2 regions of the Pseudoxanthomonas sp. 68-E7 genome follow, and region 1 is predicted to be linked to the other one. Evidence: predicted binding sites of a transcription regulator. Region 1 holds the regulator's gene; the other holds the start of a gene.
What was found. Region 1 encodes FliA, which starts transcription of late flagellar genes. Its sites were predicted from a motif close to TAAAGTTTNNCNNNCNNNGGCCGATAA; they were not measured.
Positions count from the first base shown of each region.

Region 2: AC3DE2_RS08465 (GGDEF domain-containing protein) is a predicted target of FliA. The motif match lies at 3,364-3,390, and genes of this name have one in related genera.

Region 1 is NZ_JBYMTI010000007.1:263,812-273,370, forward strand. Features, by position in the region: gene flhB (flagellar biosynthesis protein FlhB) at 525-1,655, shown strand; gene flhA (flagellar biosynthesis protein FlhA) at 1,652-3,733, shown strand; gene flhF (flagellar biosynthesis GTPase FlhF) at 3,906-5,435, shown strand; gene AC3DE2_RS17800 (MinD/ParA family protein) at 5,425-6,303, shown strand; gene AC3DE2_RS17805 (RNA polymerase sigma factor FliA) at 6,300-7,046, shown strand; gene cheY (chemotaxis response regulator CheY) at 7,386-7,766, shown strand; gene AC3DE2_RS17815 (protein phosphatase CheZ) at 7,766-8,377, shown strand; gene AC3DE2_RS17820 (chemotaxis protein CheA) at 8,416-9,559, shown strand, end outside.
Region 2 is NZ_JBYMTI010000003.1:71,538-81,096, forward strand. Features, by position in the region: gene putA (bifunctional proline dehydrogenase/L-glutamate gamma-semialdehyde dehydrogenase PutA) at 66-3,308, shown strand; gene AC3DE2_RS08465 (GGDEF domain-containing protein) at 3,427-4,575, shown strand; gene AC3DE2_RS08470 (GGDEF domain-containing protein) at 4,738-5,901, shown strand; gene AC3DE2_RS08475 (outer membrane protein transport protein) at 5,997-7,361, opposite strand; gene AC3DE2_RS08480 (rhomboid family intramembrane serine protease) at 7,589-8,275, shown strand; gene AC3DE2_RS08485 (DUF1820 family protein) at 8,334-8,654, shown strand; gene AC3DE2_RS08490 (cation:proton antiporter) at 8,740-9,559, shown strand, end outside.

The sequences.
Region 1 (9,559 bases):
CCGACTTCCCGATAGCCGCCGTTGCTGTTGCTTTGCTTTGGCTCTTCGGGCCCCCGTTCAGGCGTGGCAAGCGGGCCGGGTAAAACCCGCAGGGCGGCGCACAAGGACGTGCGCCGTTTTCGGCAGGGGCAGGATGCCCCTTCCGAAAATTCCCGGTCCGATTGCGGACCCTTCGCGCAGCGAAGGGCACGCCGCCAGGGGTGTGTTTCTTTTGGTTACTTTTCTTTGCACAAGCAAAGAAGCGCCTCTCAACAGCCGAATGGCTGGTCAAAGTGACGCCCCGCGGCAAGCGCACCATCTGCGACCACCGATAGCAACCATGCGCTTCAGCGCCCAGCAGCCCCGCAGCCTGCCCAAGCGAAACTCAACAGCGAACCACACAAGCAGCGCAGCAAACTCCGCTCCACGGGGGCTCCTGTTCCTTGTTGGCGAAAAAGGCGCCTCCCAATGGCAACGCCCGGTTTCCGTCACCGGACTGGAACAGTCCTTGCACGAAGGCGACCAGGTTTCCCTGACACACCCCCATGGCCGAGCAGGACGAAAGCGGCGAACGCACCGAACAACCCAGTGAAAAACGCCTGCGCGAGGCCCGTGAGCAGGGCAACATCCCGCGCTCCCGCGAACTGGCGACGGCGGCGGTGTTCGGTGCCGGCGTGGTCGCCCTGCTGACGATGTCGGCGCCGCTGGCGCGCGGCTCGCTGGGCTGGATGAAGATCGCGCTCAGCCCGGACCCGCAGCTATTCAAGCACCCGGATCAACTGTTCGGCCACGTCGGCGCGCTGATGCTGCAACTGCTTTGGGTGGTCCTGCCGATGGTCGTCCTGTGCGTGCTGGCCGGGTTCATCGGTCCGGTCCTGATGGGCGGACTGCGGTTCTCCGGCAAGGCGTTGACCCCGGACCTGAAGCGGCTCAGCCCGCTGGCGGGCATCAAGCGCCTGTACGGCGCCGAGAGCGTGGCCGAACTGCTGAAGTCGTTGCTGCGCGTGGCCTTCGTCGGCCTGGCCGCGGGGCTGAGCCTGAAGCTGGGCCTGAACGCCCTGCGCGAGCTGCTGACCATGCCGCTGGAACAGGCGGTGCGTTCGGGCATGGGCTTCGCCGGGGGCCTGCTGCTGGCCTGCGCCGGCGCCTTGGCGCTGCTGGCCGCCATCGACGCCCCATACCAGAAGTGGAACTGGATGCGGAAGCTGAAGATGACCCGCCAGGAATTGCGCGAGGAACTGAAGGAAAGCGAGGGCCGGCCGGAGGTGAAGGGCCGGATCCGGCAGATGCAGCACCAGTTGTCGCAGCGCCGGATGATCGAGGAAGTGCCGACCGCCGACGTCATCGTGGTCAACCCGACCCACTACGCGGTGGCCCTGAAGTACGAAGCCGGGCAGATGGGCGCGCCGCGGGTGGTCGCCAAGGGCGTGGACGAAATCGCCCTGCGCATCCGCGAGGTCGCCGAGGCCCACCGGGTCGCCATCGTCTCGGCGCCGCCACTGGCACGGGCCTTGTATCGCGAAGGGCAACTCGGGAGGGAGATCCCCGTGAGACTGTATACCGCCGTCGCCCAGATCCTGTCCTACGTCTACCAGCTGCGCGCCTGGCGCGACGGCACCCTGGCCGATCACCCGGATCTGCCTGCCGTGGACGTGGATGAGGGCAAGCCGGCATGAGCGCGGTCCCCAGCCCCACCTCGCGGATGATGGACATGCTGCGCCACGGCCTGGGTGCGCCGCTGATCGTGCTGGCGATGCTGGCCATGGTCATCGTCCCGCTGGCGCCGCCGGTGCTGGACGCGCTCTTCAGTTTCAACATCGCCATCTCGCTGGTGGTGCTGCTGGCGGTGGTCTACGTGCGCCGCCCGCTCGACTTCACCATCTTCCCGATCGTGCTGCTGATGACCACGATGCTGCGGCTGGCGCTCAACGTGGCATCCACCCGCGTGGTGCTGCTGCACGGCCAGGACGGCCACGGCGCGGCCGGCAAGGTCATCGAGGCGTTCGGCGAGTTCGTGGTCGGCGGCAATTTCGCGGTCGGCCTGGTGGTATTCGCGATCCTGACCATCATCAACTTCGTGGTCATCACCAAGGGCGCCGGGCGCATCTCGGAAGTGTCGGCGCGCTTCATCCTGGACGCGATGCCCGGCAAGCAGATGGCGATCGACGCCGACCTCAACGCCGGCCTGCTGACCCGCGAGGAGGCCAAGGCCCGGCGCGAGGAAGTGCGCGAGGAAGCCGACTTCTACGGCGCGATGGACGGCGCCAGCAAGTTCATCCGCGGCGACGCCATCGCCGGCATCCTGATCCTGTTCATCAACCTGGTCGGCGGCCTGGCGATCGGCGTGCTGCAGCACGGCCTGCCGGTCGGCGAGGCGGCCAAGATCTACACCCTGCTGTCGATCGGCGACGGCCTGGTGGCGCAGCTGCCGGCGCTGCTGGTGTCCTCGGCGGTGGCGATGCTGGTCACCCGCGCCTCGCGCGCCCAGGATATGGGCGGCGCGATGGTCGGCCAGGTGTTCGGCCAGCACAAGGCGCTGGCGGTGGCGGCCAGCCTGATTGGCGTGGTCGGGCTGGTCCCGGGCATGCCCAATGTCGTGTTTTTGACGCTGGCGGCGGTGCTCGGCTACATCGCCTGGAAACTGTGGAAAAAGCAGCAGCCCGGCACCGGCGGCGAGAGCGGCGCGGCCGCCGATCCCGCCCTGCCCGCGCCGTCCAACCCGCAGGCCGAACTGACCTGGGACGAAGTGCGGCCGGTGGATCCGCTGGGGCTGGAGGTCGGCTACCGGCTGATTCCGCTGGTGGACAAGGCGCAGGGCGGCGAACTGATGTCGCGGATCAAGGCGGTGCGCCGCAAGCTCACCCAGGATCTGGGTTTCCTGGTGCCGCCGGTGCACATCCGCGACAACCTGGAACTGCCGTCCAACGGCTACCGCCTGCTGGTGCATGGCGTGCCGGTCGCCACCGCCGAGATCCACCCGGACCGCGAACTGGCGCTGGATCCGGGCGGCGCGTTCGGCGCGCTCGACGGCATTCCCGGACGGGATCCCGCGTTCGGCCTGGACGCCACCTGGATCACCCCCGCCCAGCACGCGATGGCCGAGTCGCTGGGCTACACCGTGGTCGACGCCTCCACCGTGGTCGCCACCCATCTCTCGCACCTGGTGCGCGAACACGCGCCGGAACTGCTGGGCCACGAGGAAGTGCAGCAACTGCTCGCCAACCTCGGCAAGACCGCGCCCAAGCTGGTCGAGGACCTGACCCCCAAGACCCTGACGCTGTCGACGGTAGTGCGGGTGCTGCAGAACCTGCTGATCGAACGCGTGCCGATCCGCCAGTTGCGCCGCATCGTCGAAGCGCTGGTCGAATTCGGCCCGCAGAACCCGGATCCGGCCGCGCTCACCGCCGCCGTGCGCACCTCGCTGGGCCGCTTCATCGTCCAGGAGATTTCCGGCATGGCGCCGGAACTTCCCGTCTACACCCTGGCGCCGCAACTGGAACGCGTCTTGCAGGACAGCGTGCAGGGCACCGGCGCCGCGCTGGAACCCGGCCTGGCCGAACGGCTCCACCAGAGCCTGGCCGACTGCGTCGCCCAGCAGGACGCGCGCAGCGAGCCGGCGGTGGTGCTGGTCCCCGGTGGCGTCCGCGCCGCGCTGGCGCGACTGGTCCGGCACAGCGTTCCCACGCTGTCGGTCCTGTCCTACAGCGAAGTGCCGGAGGACAAGCGGTTGAAGCTGGTGGGAACGATTAGCTGAAGCGACGGGATTCGGGATTCGGGATTGGGGATTCGCAGAAGCGGGTTCATGACGGGGATGCAGCAATGAAGACGAACACGACACGACCTAGATGCTCCACCGCTGCGAACGGTTTGCCGTCGCCCTGCTTTACCCAATCCCCAATCCCGAATCCCCAATCCCGGCCCCTAAAATGAAAATCAAACGTTTCGTCGCTCCCGACATGCGCACCGCCTTCGCGCTGGTCCGGCAGGAACAGGGACCGGACGCGGTGATCCTGTCCAACCGGATGACCGACGACGGCGTCGAGATCGTGGCGGCCTCCAACTACGACGAGACCCTGGTGCAGCGGACGCTGGAAGCGATGCGTCCGGCCGCGCCCGCCGAACCGGCGCCGGTGGTTCCGTCGTTCGCGCGTGGCGCGCAGGCGCAGGTTCGAAACGAACCGCCCGCGTCTTCCACTTCCACCGCGCCCGCGCTGTCGCCGGCCGAAGCGGCCGCCGCCTACTTCAGCCGGGTGGCCGCCGCGCCCGCGACCAACGACCCGCAGGCGCCCGTCGCGCCCGTCGCGTCCGTCGTGCCGAGCGCACCCGCCGCGCCGATCGCCGCGTTCGAATCCGAACGCCCCGCCCCGGCCACCTTCGCCGTGGATCCGCAGTCCTTCGCCGCGCGCCTGGCCGCCAGCCTGCCGCCGGTTCCGGTGGACATTCCCGCATCCGCACCCGCCCCCGAGCCGGTGGCCGCCGCGCCTCACGCGGACATGCCGGCCGCGCCGACCCTGAGCGTGGTCGCCGACAACGCCGCGCGCGCCCGCGCCGAGGACGAACAACTGGTGCAGATGCGCGCCGAACTGGCGGCGATGCGCGAAATGATCGAAGGCGAAATGCACCGCCTCACCGACGAGCGCCTGCGCGGTTCGCCGGTGCGCGCGCAGGCGATGGACCTGCTGGACGATTACGGCTTCGATGCCGGCATCACCCGCGACGTCGCCCTGCAGATTCCCGCCGACACCGAACTGCATCGTGGCCGCGGCCTGATGCTGGGCCTGTTGTCGCGCAAGCTGCCGATCCTGCCGCAGGATCCGCTGGAACAGGGCGGCGTGATCGCCCTGGTCGGCCCGACCGGTGCCGGCAAGACCACCACCATCGCCAAGCTGGCGGCGGCCTACGCCGACCGCCACAATCCGCGCGACGTGGCCCTGGTCACCACCGATACCGTGCGCGTCGGCGGCCGCGAACAACTGCACAGCTACGGCCGCCAACTGGGCATCGCCGTGCACGAGGCCGACAGCGACGTGCGCCTGGCGCAGACCCTGGAGCGCCTGCGCGACTACAAGCTGGTGCTGATCGACACCGCCGGCATGGGCCAGCGCGATCGCAACCTGGTCGGCCAGCTCAACTGGCTGCGCGCCGCCGGACAGGCGCATACCCTTCTGGTGCTGCCGGCCAACTCGCATTTCGGCGATCTGGACGAAGTGGTCCGCCGCTTCAGCGGCGCCCAGCCGCACGGCGTGGTGCTGACCAAGGTGGACGAGACCGGCCGGCTCGGCAGCGCCCTGTCCGTCATCGTCGATCACCAGTTGCCGATGGCCTGGATCACCGACGGCCAGCGCGTGCCGGACGACCTGCATCGCGCCAGCGCGCCCAACCTGGTCCTGCGCCTGGATCAACTGCGTCGGGAAGCCGACGAACCCAGCCACGCGGAGACCATCCATGTCGCATGAACACCTGCTGCAGACCAATCCGCGCAGCACCCCGCCGCTGACCGGCGCCTTCCATCCGGTCCGCGTGATCGCGGTGACCGGCGGCAAGGGTGGCGTCGGCAAGACCAATGTGTCGGTCAACCTGGCGGCGTCGCTGGCCGAAATGGGCAAGCGCACCCTGCTGATGGACGCCGACCTCGGCCTGGCCAACGTCGACGTGCTGCTCGGGCTGACCCCCAAGTACACCCTGGCCGATCTGGTCGCCCAACGCTGCCAGTTGGAGGACGTGTTGCTGGAAGGCCCGGAGGGATTGCTGATCGTCCCGGCCTCGTCGGGTTTCCGGCACATGGCCGAACTCTCGCCGGCCGAGCACGTCGGCCTGGTCAACGTGTTCTCCGAACTGCAGCGCGCCCTGGACGTGATGGTGGTGGATACCGCCGCCGGCATCACCGACAGCGTGCTGACCTTCTGCCAGGCCGCGCAGGACACGGTGGTGGTGGTGTGCGACGAGCCCGCCTCGATCACCGACGCCTACGCCCTGATCAAGGTGCTTTCGCGCGAGCGCGGCGTGGACCGCGTGCACGTGATCGCCAACATGGTCCGCGACCCCAACGAGGGCCGCAAGCTGTACGAGAAGCTGGCCCGCGTGTGCGAGCGCTTCCTCGGCGACGTCGCCCTGCACTACCTGGGCGCGGTGCCGCAGGATGACTGGCTGCGCCGCGCGGTGCAGCGCCAGCAGGCGGTGGTGAAGGCGTATCCGGGCAGTCCGTCCGCGCGCGCCATCAACGAAATCGCCCGGGTCGCCGCACGCTGGCAGCCGCCGTCCGGCGCCCGCGGCAACGTCGAGTTCTTCGTCGAACGCATGATCAACCGGAGCGTGCCTGCATGAGTACCGGCGCCGCCCAATACCGTGCCGTCCAGAAAGCGGCGGCCACCGACTTCGTCACGGTGCACGCGGACCTGGTCCGCCGCATCGCCCACCACCTGGCCGCGCGCCTGCCCGCCAGCGTGGAGGTCGACGACCTGATCCAGGCCGGCATGATCGGCCTGCTCGAAGCCTCGCGCAGCTACGACGCCGAACAGGGCGCCTCGTTCGAGACCTTCGCCTCGATCCGCATCCGCGGCTCGATGATCGACGAGATCCGCCGCGGCGACTGGGTACCGCGCTCGGTGCACCGGCGCGCCCGCCAGGCCGCGGCCACCGTGCGCGAGATCGAGCAGCGCACCGGCCGCGCCGCCATCGCCACCGAAGTGGCGTCGGCGATGGAGATGCCGCTGCCCGAGTACCTGCGCCTGCTTGAGGACGCCGCCCGCGGCCAGGTGCTGAGCCTGGAATCGCACATCGAGGACCACGGCGAACCGCAGACCGCGGTCACCGGCGGCCCCAGCCCGCAGCAGCAGCTCGAACGCGGCGAGTTCCGCCAGTCGCTGATCAAGGCCATCGGCCAGTTGCCCGAACGCGAGCAGTTGGTGCTGTCGATGTACTACGAGCAGGAGCTCAACCTGAAGGAAATCGGCGCGGTGCTCGGCGTCAGCGAATCGCGCGTCTGCCAGATCCACGGCCAGGCCATGCTGCGCCTGCGCGGCCGGCTGAATGTATTCGAGAGCGTGGACGCCGGGCTGGAGGATTGAGCCGGGATTGGGGCTTGGGCGGGGATTGGGGATTGGGGAGTCGAGATTGGAAGAGCCCCCTTTGGAAAAGGGGGCGGGCGCCCGCGGAGCGGGCGACCGGGATTGACCCGCCATTCGGCGGTTGAAAAGCGCTTGCTTTTGGCGCCAAAAGCAAATCCCCCTCAATCCCCCTTTTGCAAAGGGGGAGGCAAAGCAAAAGCTCTTGCGAATCCCCAATCCCCAATCCCCGCCCAAGCCTCCAATCCCGACCCAAAAGTTTCCCCGCTTCCTGCCGATAAGGTCCTCGAGACCACCCTTGCCCTGCTTCACCCGGAGCCTTTCGTGACAGCCAACAAGAACATGCGGATCCTGATCGTGGACGACTTCTCGACGATGCGCCGCATCATCAAGAACCTCCTCAACGATCTGGGCTACACCAATACCGCCGAGGCCGACGACGGCTCCAGCGCGCTGACCGCGCTGGCCCAGGGCAGCTTCGATTTCGTGGTCACCGACTGGAACATGCCGGGCATGACCGGTATCGAACTGCTCAAGGCGATCCGCGCCGACGACCGCTTCAAGACCCTGCCCGTGCTGATGGTCACCGCCGAGGCCAAGCGCGAGCAGATCATCGAGGCTGCGCAGAACGGCGTGAACGGCTACATCATCAAGCCGTTCACCGCGCAGACCCTGGAAGAGAAACTCGGCAAGATTTTCGAACGCCTCGGAGCCGCGGCCTGATGGCGGCGGTCATGGAAGCCGGCAGCGCCCGCGCCGCGCTGGTCGAGCGCCTGCAGCACGCGCTGGACGCGCTGGAACAGGGCGATGAGGCCGGCTGGCGGCGCGAACTGGACACCATCGCCGCCTGGCGCACGCAGCCGATGATGCAGGGCCTGGGCCGGTTGGCCCGCGAGCTCGCGCAGACCCTCGGCGAACTGCCGCCCACCCACGGCGCCGGCGATCTCGACGACGCCTGCGCGCGCCTGGATCACGTGGTCGCGATGACCGAGCAGGCCAGCCACAAGACTCTCGATCTGGCCGAACAGTGCCGCGGCCTGGCCGACCAGCTCAAGGCGACCGCGCTCAGCGCCGAGCAGACCCGGGTGGTGGACGAGATCCGCGCCGGGCTGTCGGAGATGGCGCTGGCGCAGAGCTACCAGGATCTCACCGGCCAGATCATCCGCCGCGTCGCCGGCATCGTCCGCCGCGTGCACGAAGGCTTCGGCGAACTCGGGCTGCCGCCGCCGGAAAAGAAGGACGGCGGCCTGGCCGGCCCCGCCGTCGCCGGCCTGGACAAGAACGCGTTCTCGCAGGATGACGCCGACGACCTGCTGTCGGGCCTGGGCCTCTAGCCGCCCGCCCTCCGCAGCCTCCGCCACCGAGCCGAACCATGTCCGCCGTCACGCCTGAAATCGCCGCCGACTTCCTCATCGAGGCCCAGGAAATCCTGGAACGCCTCGGCGAACAGCTGGTGACGCTGGAGCAGGATCCCGGCGACAGCGGACAGCTCAACGCGGTGTTCCGCGGCTTCCACACGCTCAAGGGCGGCGCCGGTTTCCTCGGCATCCAGGCGATGGTGCACCTGTGCCATGCCGCCGAGGAAGCGCTGGGCATGGTCCGCGCCGGCAAGGCGACCCTGGAGGCGGATCATTTCGACGCCGCCCAGCAATCGCTGGACTGGCTGCAGCGCATGCTCGACGCGGTCGGCGCGGGCGAGGAGCCGCCGCACGCGCCCGCCGCGCTGATCGCCCAGTTCAACGTGGATACCGGCAACGCGCCCGCGGCCCGGGCCGCGCCGCGTCCGGTCGCCGCCGCCGGCGGCGACCTGATCACCGACGACGAGTTCGAAGCCCTGCTCGACCAGTTGCACGGCGGCGGCGCGCCGACCACGGCGCCATCCGCCGGAGGCGATCTGATCAGCGAGGACGAGTTCGAAGCGCTGCTGGATCAATTGCATGGCGGCGCCGTGCCCGGCGCGGCGGTCGTCCCGCCACCGAAGGCCGCGCCGCCGGCGGCCGCGCCACCGCGCCCCGTGGCGCCTTCGCCCGCGCCACCGCGTCCGGCCGCGCGCGCCAGCGAGGCCGAGCAGACCATCCGCGTGGACACCAGGCGACTGGACGCGATCGTCAACCTGGTCGGCGAACTGGTGCTCTCGCGCAATCGCCTGAAGACCCTGCGCGCGCGCCTGCGCGACGAGGAACTGGATCGCGCGGTCAGTGGCCTGGATATCGCCACCGCGCGCCTGCAGAACGCGGTCATGCGCACCCGCATGCAGCCGGTCGGCAAGGTGTTCTCGCGCTTCCCCAAGGTCGCGCGCGACGTCGCCCGCTCGCTGAAGAAGGAAGTGGACCTCGAACTGATCGGCGCGGACACCGAACTGGATCGCAATCTGGTCGAGGCGCTGTCCGATCCGCTCGTGCACCTGGTCCGCAACGCCATCGACCACGGCATCGAACTGCCCGACCTGCGCGAGGCCACCGGCAAGCCGCGCAGCGGCCAGGTGCGGCTGGCGGCGCAGCAGGAAGGCGACTACG
Region 2 (9,559 bases), on a different contig from region 1:
CGTTCGCGAACGGTGCCCTGGCTCACTACACTATCCGGCTCCATCGCTCGCTTCTGATGACCCTCATGAGCTCCCAGCCCCAGTCCGGCACCGAGGCGGCCCCGCCGCCGGCGTCCACCGGCATCGTTTCCCCCGAACTCCCCGCCCCGCCGCCACCGCTGCGGGCCGCCATCACCGCCGCCTGGCTGCGCGACGAAGCCGAGCACGTGCGCGAACTGCTGGCCCAGGCCCGGCTGCCCGCCGACGAGCAGGCCCGGGCGCAGGCGCTGGCCGCCGATCTGGTCAAGCGGGTCCGCGCGCGCGCGCAGGACCAGGGCGCCATCGAGGCCTTCATGCGCCAGTACGACCTGGGCAGCGAGGAAGGCGTGCTGCTGATGTGCGTGGCCGAGGCGCTGCTGCGCATTCCCGACCAGGAGACCGCCGACAAGCTGATCCGCGACAAGCTGGGCGACGCCGATTGGGAAAAGCACCTGGGCCAGAGCGATTCGGTGCTGGTCAACGCCTCCACCTGGGGCCTGATGCTGACCGGCAAGCTGGTCAACCTCAACGACCTGACCCGCCACGACGTGCCCGGCGCCTTCAAGCGCCTGGTCGGCCGGGTCGGCGAGCCGGTCATCCGCCTGGCGGTGCGCCAGGCCATGCGCATCATGGGCCACCAGTTCGTGATGGGCCGGACCATCGAGGAAGCGCTGGGCCGCTCGCGCAAGGGCGACAACGCCAACTACCGCTATTCGTTCGACATGCTGGGCGAAGGCGCGCTGACCTCGAAGGACGCCGCGCGCTACCTGGAGGCTTACCGCAAGGCGATCCACGCCATCGGCAGGCACTCCCGTCCGCAAGGCCAGGGCGATGCGGGCAAGCCCGATGTCTTTGCCGCGCCCAGCATCTCGATCAAGCTGTCGGCGCTGCATCCGCGCTACGAGCACGCCAAGCGCGCGCGGGTGATGAAGGAACTCGCTCCGGGCATCCTGGAGCTGGCGCAACTGGCCAGGTCCTACGGCATCGGCTTCACCATCGACGCCGAGGAAGCCGACCGGCTGGAACTGTCGCTGGACCTGATCGAGGCCACCTTCTCCGACAAGTCGCTGGACGGCTGGGAAGGCTACGGACTGGCGGTCCAGGCCTACCAGAAGCGCACCCCCTACGTGATCGACTTCCTCGCCGATCTGGCCCGCCGGGTGGGCCGGCGCATGCCGGTGCGCCTGGTCAAGGGCGCGTACTGGGACGCGGAGGTCAAGCGCGCCCAGATCGACGGCCATCCGGGCTATCCGGTGTTCACCCGCAAGCCGAACACCGACGTGTCCTACCTGGCCAACGCGCGCCGCATGTTCGAGCACGGCGACGCGCTGTATCCGATGTTCGCCACCCACAACGCGCAGACCATCGCAGCAATCCGTTCGATCGCGCAGGGCCGTCCGTACGAGCACCAGAAGCTGCACGGCATGGGCGACGACCTGTACGCGGAGGTGATTCCCGCCGATCGCCTGGGCGTGCCCTGCCGCGTCTACGCCCCGGTCGGTTCGCACGAGGACCTGCTGCCGTACCTGGTCCGCCGCCTGCTGGAGAACGGCGCCAATTCCAGCTTCGTCAACCGCATCACCGACGAGGACGTGGCCATCGAGGACCTGATTCGCGACCCGGTGGAAACCGTGTCCGCGTTCGACTCGATCCCGCATCCCCGCATTCCGCTGCCGCGTGATCTCTTCCGCAACCAGGCAGCCCCCATCCCGACTTCTGACAGGAACAACTCCATGGGCGCCAATCTCGCCAACGACAACGACCTGCGTGCGCTGGCCGAGCGCGTCAACGCCGCCGTCAAGCCGTGGCGGGCGGCGCCGCTGGTGCCGGGCGCGGTGGTCGCGGCCGCGGCGCTGCCGGTCACCAATCCGGCCGATCGCCGCCAGACCGTGGGCGAATGGCAGCCGGCCGACGGCGCGGCGGTGGAGAAGGCGCTGCAGAACGCGGTGAGCGCGCAACCGGCCTGGGACCGCACGCCGGCCGCCAGCCGCGCGGCGATCCTGGAACATGCCGCAGACCTGCTGGAACAGCGCATGCCCGAGTACATCGCGCTGTGCGTGAAGGAAGCCGGCAAGACCCTGCCCGACAGCGTCGCCGAAGTCCGCGAGGCGGTCGATTTCCTGCGCTACTACGGCGCCCAGGCACGCGCGCTGTTCGGTGCGGCCGAACGCCTGCCCGGACCGACCGGCGAATCCAACGAACTGCAGTTGCACGGCCGCGGCGTGTTCGTCTGCATCAGTCCGTGGAACTTCCCGCTGGCGATCTTCCTCGGCCAGGTCAGCGCCGCGCTGGCCGCCGGCAACAGCGTCATCGCCAAGCCGGCCGAGCAGACCAACCTGATCGGCCATGCGGCGGTGAAACTGCTGCACGAAGCCGGCGTTCCGGAAGCCGTGCTGCAGTTCCTGCCCGGCGACGGCGCCACCGTCGGCGCCGCGCTCACCAAGGACCCGCGCGTGGCCGGCGTGGCCTTCACCGGCTCCACCGAAACCGCCCGCGCCATCAACCGCGCGCTGGCCGCGCGTGACGCCGCCATCGGTGTGTTGATCGCCGAGACCGGAGGCCAGAACGCCTTCATCGCCGATTCTTCGGCGCTGCCGGAACAACTGGTCAAGGACGCCATCGGGTCGGCCTTCACCTCCGCCGGCCAGCGCTGCTCGGCCGCGCGCGTGCTGTTCGTGCAGGACGACATCGCCGACAAGGTGATGACCATGCTGGCCGGCGCGATGGACGAGCTGAAGATCGGCGATCCGGGCCTGCTGTCCACCGACGTCGGCCCGGTCATCGATGCCGACGCGCTGAAGATCCTGGAAGACCATGCCGCCCGCATGGCCACCGAGGCACGCCTGATCAAGCAGGCCAACCTCGGCGAGGACGCCGCCCACGGCACCTTCTTCGCCCCGCGCGCGTGGGAGCTGAAATCGCTGGACCAGCTGCACCGCGAGATCTTCGGTCCGGCCCTGCACGTGGTGCGCTGGAAGGCCGATCAGCTGGACCAGGTGATCGATGCCATCAACGCCACCGGCTACGGCCTGACCCTGGGCGTGCATTCGCGCATCGACGAGACGGTCGACCGCATCGCCGCGCGGGTGAAGGTCGGCAACGTGTACGTCAACCGCAACCAGATCGGCGCGGTCGTGGGCGTGCAGCCGTTCGGTGGCCAGGGCCTGTCCGGCACCGGTCCGAAGGCCGGCGGCCCGCACTACCTGCCGCGCTTCGCCACCGAGAAGACGGTGACGGTCAACACCACCGCCGCCGGCGGCAACGCCTCGCTGCTGACCCTGGGCGACTGATCCCCGGGCCGGCAGGCCCCGTCCGCCGCTCCGACAGGGCCGCCTCGCGCGGCCCTGTTGTTTTGTGACGCAGTGCCGATAACATGCCCATGAGGATCCGGGGGGAGCCGGCGGTCGGATGAGCTTGTCGGTGCTGTTGACGCTGTTGAGCGACTGCCTGCTGGCGGTCGTGCTGTTTTTCCTGTTCTGGTACGTGGCGCGGGTATCGCGCAACGTCCAGGGCATCCTCACCTGGGGCGCCGCCCATCTCTTCTACACCATCGGCGCCACCCTGCTGGACGCGGGCACCGCCGGTTTCGAGAGCGCGGGCCTGGCGACGGCCTCCCTGCTTTCCACCCACCTGGGCGCCACCATCCTGTGCGGCGGCATGGCCGGGCTGGGCTGGGCCATCGTGCGGTTCGTCCAGCGCCGTCCGCTGCATCCGGGCGAAGTGGCGGCCGTCCCGGTCGCCGTCGCCGTGCCCCTGCTGATCTGGGCGCTGGGCGGGGATTGGGAAGCCCAGAGCGTGGCGCTCAACTGCGTCGAGCTGCTGGTCCTGCTGTGGATGCTGTGGCACCTGCGCGTCCTGCGCGAGGATCCCTATCGCCTGCCGGCGCGGATGATGATGCTGGGCTGCGGCCTGCTGGCGGTGCTGTACGGCAGCGTGGTGCCTGGCTGGTCGTTCAGCCAGTTCGGCTTCGACGAAATCTGGGTCAGCGTGGATCTTTCGATCTGGTTCATGCTCAATTTCTGCATGTTGATGCTGTGCAGTTTCCGGGCCGCCGAATCGCTGAAGCTCAGCGCCATGTTCGATCCCCTCACCAGCGCGCTCAACCGGCGCGGCCTGCATGGCGAGCTGAGCACCTGGGGGGAACGCAACGACCGCGGCCTGACCGTGATCGCCATCGATCTGGACCATTTCAAGACCATCAATGATCGCCACGGCCACGAGACCGGCGATCGGGTGCTGCAGCGCTTCAGCGAAACCGTCCGCAGTGGCCTGCGCAGTGATCAGCTGTTCGCCCGCATGGGCGGCGAGGAGTTCGCGGTGGTGACCACGGGCACCGACCGCGAGGCCGCGCGGCAGTTGGCGGAGCGTCTGCGCAACCAGATGATGCGGCTGGATTTCAGTCCCGCCGAGGGACGGCCGTTCCGGGTGACGATCAGCCTGGGCATCGCCATCGGCGACAGCGAGGGCGAACCCTTCGTCGAGCTGATGCGGCGCGCGGACGACGCCCTTTATGCGGCCAAGCGCAAGGGCCGCAACCGGGTCGAGATGCATCCCTGAACGGGGCCATCGCGGGGAGGCGGCGCTCCTGGCCGCATCGCCCCGGCATCCACTTCGCCGGCGCGTACCCGCCGGGAATCCTGAAATAGCCGGAATCCGCCGCGTTTTGCGTTGTGGTGACGAACAGGACGTTATCCAGGCCACACGGGCGCAACGGGCTTCATGACCACCGATTTCTACCACCTGCTGATCAGTGACTGCGCGCTGGCGGCGGTGTTGCTGGGACTTTTCTTCTACGTGTCGCGGGTGTCGCGTGGCGTGCGCGGCATCACCGCCTGGGGTGTCGCGCACTTCGCCTACACGCTTGGCGCCGCCATGCTCGACGGCACCGCGCAGACGCTCTCGCAGTCCGGCGCCCCGGAACTGGCCAGTACCGTGGCCGGATTTGGCGGATTGCTCGCGTGCACCGGCCTGGTCGGACTGGCCTGGTCGATGATCCAGTTCGTGCACCAGCGCGCGCTGCACGCCGGTGAACGCGCGATGATGCCCATCGCGGCGGCGCTGTCGCTGGGTGGCTGGCTGTTCCATGGCGACAGCGATGCGCAGGGGGCCGCGATGAGCGCGGTGGAGGTGATCGTGCTGGCGGTGGTGATCTGGCAGCTGCGCCTGTTGCGCGCCAGTCCCGATCACGTGCCGGCACGACTCATGACGCTGGGATGCATCGCGCTGATGTACCTGTACGGTCGCGACCTGATGCATGCGCTGACCGGGCGCTACGGCCCGAACCCGTCCTGGGTGAACGCGGACCTGTCGATCTGGTTCATGCTCAACTTCTGCATGCTGATGCTGGCCAGCTTCCGCGCCGCCGAAGCGCTGCGCCAGAGCGCCCTGTTCGATCCGCTGACCGGCGCGCTCAATCGCCGCGGCCTGGACAGCGAACTGCGATCACGCGATCGCTTCGTCACCCTGGAAGGCGGGCTGGCGGTGGTCGCGCTGGACCTGGACCATTTCAAGGCGGTCAACGATCACCATGGCCACGAGACCGGCGATCAGGTGCTGCAGCGGTTCTCCGATGTGGTGCGCGGCTGCATCCGCAGCGACGATCTGTTCGTCCGCCTGGGGGGCGAGGAATTCATGCTGGTGCTGCGCGAAACGTCGCCGGAAGTCGCGCACCGGCTGGCCGAGCGCATCCGCACCCAGGTGATGGCGCTGGAGTTCGCCGCGCCCGCGTTCCGGGTCACCGTGAGCCTGGGCATCGCCCACACCCGCCATCGCCACACCCTGTTCAACGACATGATGCGGCTGGCCGACGAGGCCCTCTACGCGGCCAAGCGCAATGGGCGCAACTGCGTCGAACTGCGGCTGCATCCCGCACGCATCCTGTAATCCTCGCCACGCGCCGACGCCTTTCGCAGGGCCACGAAAAAGAAAACCCCGCCGGGGCGGGGTTTTCCTGGTCGCATCGGCGAAGCCGCTTTCGATCAGAACTTGTAGTTGATCGAAGCCGCCAGCACGTCGCCACCCACTTCGTAGGAACCGGACAGGGTGCTGCCCGTCGCCGACACCTGGTCCACGGTCGGATCCTTGGTGAACAGGTGGGTATAACCAAAGCTGTACTCGGCCTTTTCCGACGGCGCCCAGGTCAGGCCCAGCGACAGCCACTTGCGGCTGGCGTCCGGCACGCGCACGTCGCGATGCTCGGCGGTGGTCGGGGTCTGGTCGTAGGCCACGCCGCCACGCAGGGTCAGCGTGTCGCTCAGGCGGTAGTCCGCGCCGATCGCGCTGAAAGTGGTGTCGCGATAGTGGAACGGCAGCACGTTGTTCGGCTGGTTGGACTTGAAGTCGACCGTGACGGCGTCGAACGACGGCGCCCAGAAGGTGCGCGAGACGTCGGCCATGATGGTCAGCTTGTCGTTGACCTGGCGGGTGAAGCTCAGGGTCGCCGATGCGGGCAGTTCGATGGTGGCACGGCCACCGGTGTTCACGAACAGGCCGCGCGCGCCCAGCACCGCCTGGCCCTGGGTGGCACGCGCGTTGGTCGCGGTGAACGTGGCCTTGCCGTTGGTGATCTCGTGCTTGACCTTGGAACGGTAGCTCAGGCCCAGGTGGGTCTGCTCGTTGACACTGAACAGGCCGCCGACGGTGAAACCCCAGTCATTGCTGCTGCCTTCCAGCTGGCTGTACAGATCGGCGTTGCCCGGCAGGAAGCCCAGCGGGGCACCACCCTGCGAGTACATCACCGCGCCCAGGTCGACCGCGTTGCTCAGGTCGACTTCCAGGCGCTCGACGAACACCGAGGCGCCGAAGGACACGTACGGATTCACGTCGTAAGAGAGCGCAAGGCCCAGGTCGGCAGTCTTCAGGTCGGTCTTGACGCCGTGGTAGCGGCCGACCCAGTCACGGTCATATTCGGTCTTGAAGCCGAACGGCACGGTCAGCGAGGCACCCAGGTGGGTCTTCTCGCCGATCATGGTGTGGAAGTACGCGGCCGGGACCGGCGCGATGGTACCGGCGTCGCCGCCGTCGCCGCCGGAGATCGGCATGCCGGTGCCCGCGCCGGTCGGACCGGCGAGGCGGCCGCCGCCCTTGAAATCAGCCGAGAAGCTGATGGCGCTGACGTCGGCCTGGAACTGGGTTTCCTTCAGGTGGCGCATGGCGGCCGGATTGGTCGCGATCACCGAGGCGTCGCCGGGGGCGCTGCCCGAACCGGCAAAGGCACGGCCGAGACCCTTGGCGCTGTTTTCCTTCAGCTGGAACGCGGCGCCGTGCGCCTGACCGAAAGCCAGAACACCGGCGATGCCGAAGGCCAGCGCGGAAATACGGGCAAAACTGTTGACGGAATGCATGTTGTCTCTCTCCGGAGGACGTGGGTTTACGGTCAATGCGCCGTTGGTGCGACCGGCGTTATGCCCGCCGGTTCGTCCGCCGGAAGCCCCTCCCGACATACGACGCCGTATGCAGTATACCCACGTCCGCTAACCGAAAGCTAACAAACTCTTGGCAGGGTCCGACGGCGTTTCCTGAACAGGGAAAGGGCGCGGGTGACAGCCGCCGCGAGGTAAAGTGAGCCGGCATGTTCGTTTCCCTGCCCTCCCGCCGTAAGCCCTCCCTGCGCTGGGCCACGCCCACCCTGCTGGGGCTGTTGTGGCTGGCGTTCCTGTGGGCGGCGATGCAGCCGGACCGCGCCCGCCTGCTGCAGGAATGGGGGGCGCTGTCGGGGGGCCTGACCTCGCTGCCGGCCTGGCTGGCGGACCTGCAGGACGGCAGCGTGCTGCGCCTGTTCACCGCGCTGTTCCTGCACGCGGACTGGGCCCACCTGCTGGGCAACCTGGTGTTCCTGCTGATCTTCGGGATGCCGGCGGAACGGACGATGGGACCGTGGCGGTTCCTGGCGCTGTTCCTGCTCGGTGGCGCGGTCGCCAACCTGGCCGCGGTGCTGACCATCGGCGCACCCGATCGGGTGGTGATCGGCGCCAGCGGCGCGGTCTCGGCGGTGATCGGCGCGTACCTGGCGTTGTTTCCGACCGCCAAGCTGGGCGTGGTGCTGCCGCTGGGCCTGTTCCTGGAATTCGTGAAGGCGCCGGCGTCACTGCTGATCGGCATCTGGGCGCTGCTGCAGGTCGTGTTCGCCTACACCGGCCCGGCCTTCGGCGCGGTGGCGTGGTCGGCGCACATCGCCGGTTTCCTGTTCGGGGTGGTGTTCGCCCTGTTCGTCCGCGCCGCCATCGCCCGGCGCCTGCGCAAGCGGCAGGGCTATTGAACCACCCGCGGGGCGGCCGCATCTTGCAGGTCACCGCATCGCATCCTGTCTCCGGTCCATGGCGAAGAAGCTCTACAAGGTCACCTTCCTCAACCACAACAAGGTCTACGAGCTCTACGCGGGCCACGTGGGCGCGAGCGGGCTGTGGGGTTTCACCGAGGTGGGCGAACTGGTGTTCGACCTGCATGACGGCCTGGTGGTCGATCCCACCGAGGAGCGCCTGCGCGACGAGTTCGGCGATACCCGGGTCCTGCACCTGCCGATGCAGAGCATCATCCGGGTCGAGGAAGTCGAGCGAAAAGGCCAGTCGGCCATCCGCGACGCCGCCACCGGCGAGAAGGTGGTCACCCCGTTCCCGCTGCCGGCCAAGCCACGCTGATCGGCCCGGCGGGATAACGCCCGCTACGCTCCCGCGGCCCCGGCGACCGCCTATGATGGCGCCTGGGGTCCCGGGGTCGTCTTGAATGTCCACAGCGCAACTGTCCGTCTACTTCTTCCTGCAGGCGGGCGTCATCATCCTGGTGTGCCGACTGGTCGGCCGCCTGGCCCAGCGCTTCGGACAACCCCAGGTGGTCGGCGAGATGATCGCCGGCGTCACCCTCGGTCCTTCCCTGTTCGGTGCGCTGTTGCCGGACGTGCAGACGGCGCTGTTTCCCAAGGCGTCGATGGACATGCTCTACGTCGCCGGGCAGGTCGGCGTGGGCATGTACATGTTCCTGGTGGGCACCGAATTCCGCGCCGATCATTTCCGCGCGCGCTACCGCAGCGCGATGGCGGTGTCCTGGGCCGGCATCCTGGTGCCGTTCCTGCTCGCCTTCGCGCTGGCGCCCTGGCTGCAGCACGTGCCGGGACTGTTCTCGGAAAAGACCCGCTTCATCGAGGTCGCGCTGTTCCTCGGCGCGGCCATCGCCATCACCGCGTTCCCGATGCTCGCGCGGATCATCCACGAGCGTGGCCTTGCGGGTACACCGCTGGGTACGCTGGCGCTGACCGCCGGGGCCATGGACGACGCCGCGGCCTGGTGCATCCTGGCGATCGTGCTGGCCAGCTTCGGCGGCAGCTGGATGCAGGCCTGGCTAGCCATCGGCGGCGGCGTGGCCTACCTGGTCTTCATGCTGCTGGCCGGCCGACGCCTGCTGCGGCCGCTGGCCGCGCGCGTCCCCGAGCACGGCCCGTTGCCGCCCCCGGTGCTGGCCTGGGTCATGGCCCTGTTCTTCCTGTGCGCGTGGTCGATGGACGCCATCGGCATACACGCCGTGTTCGGCGGCTTCATCCTCGGCGCCT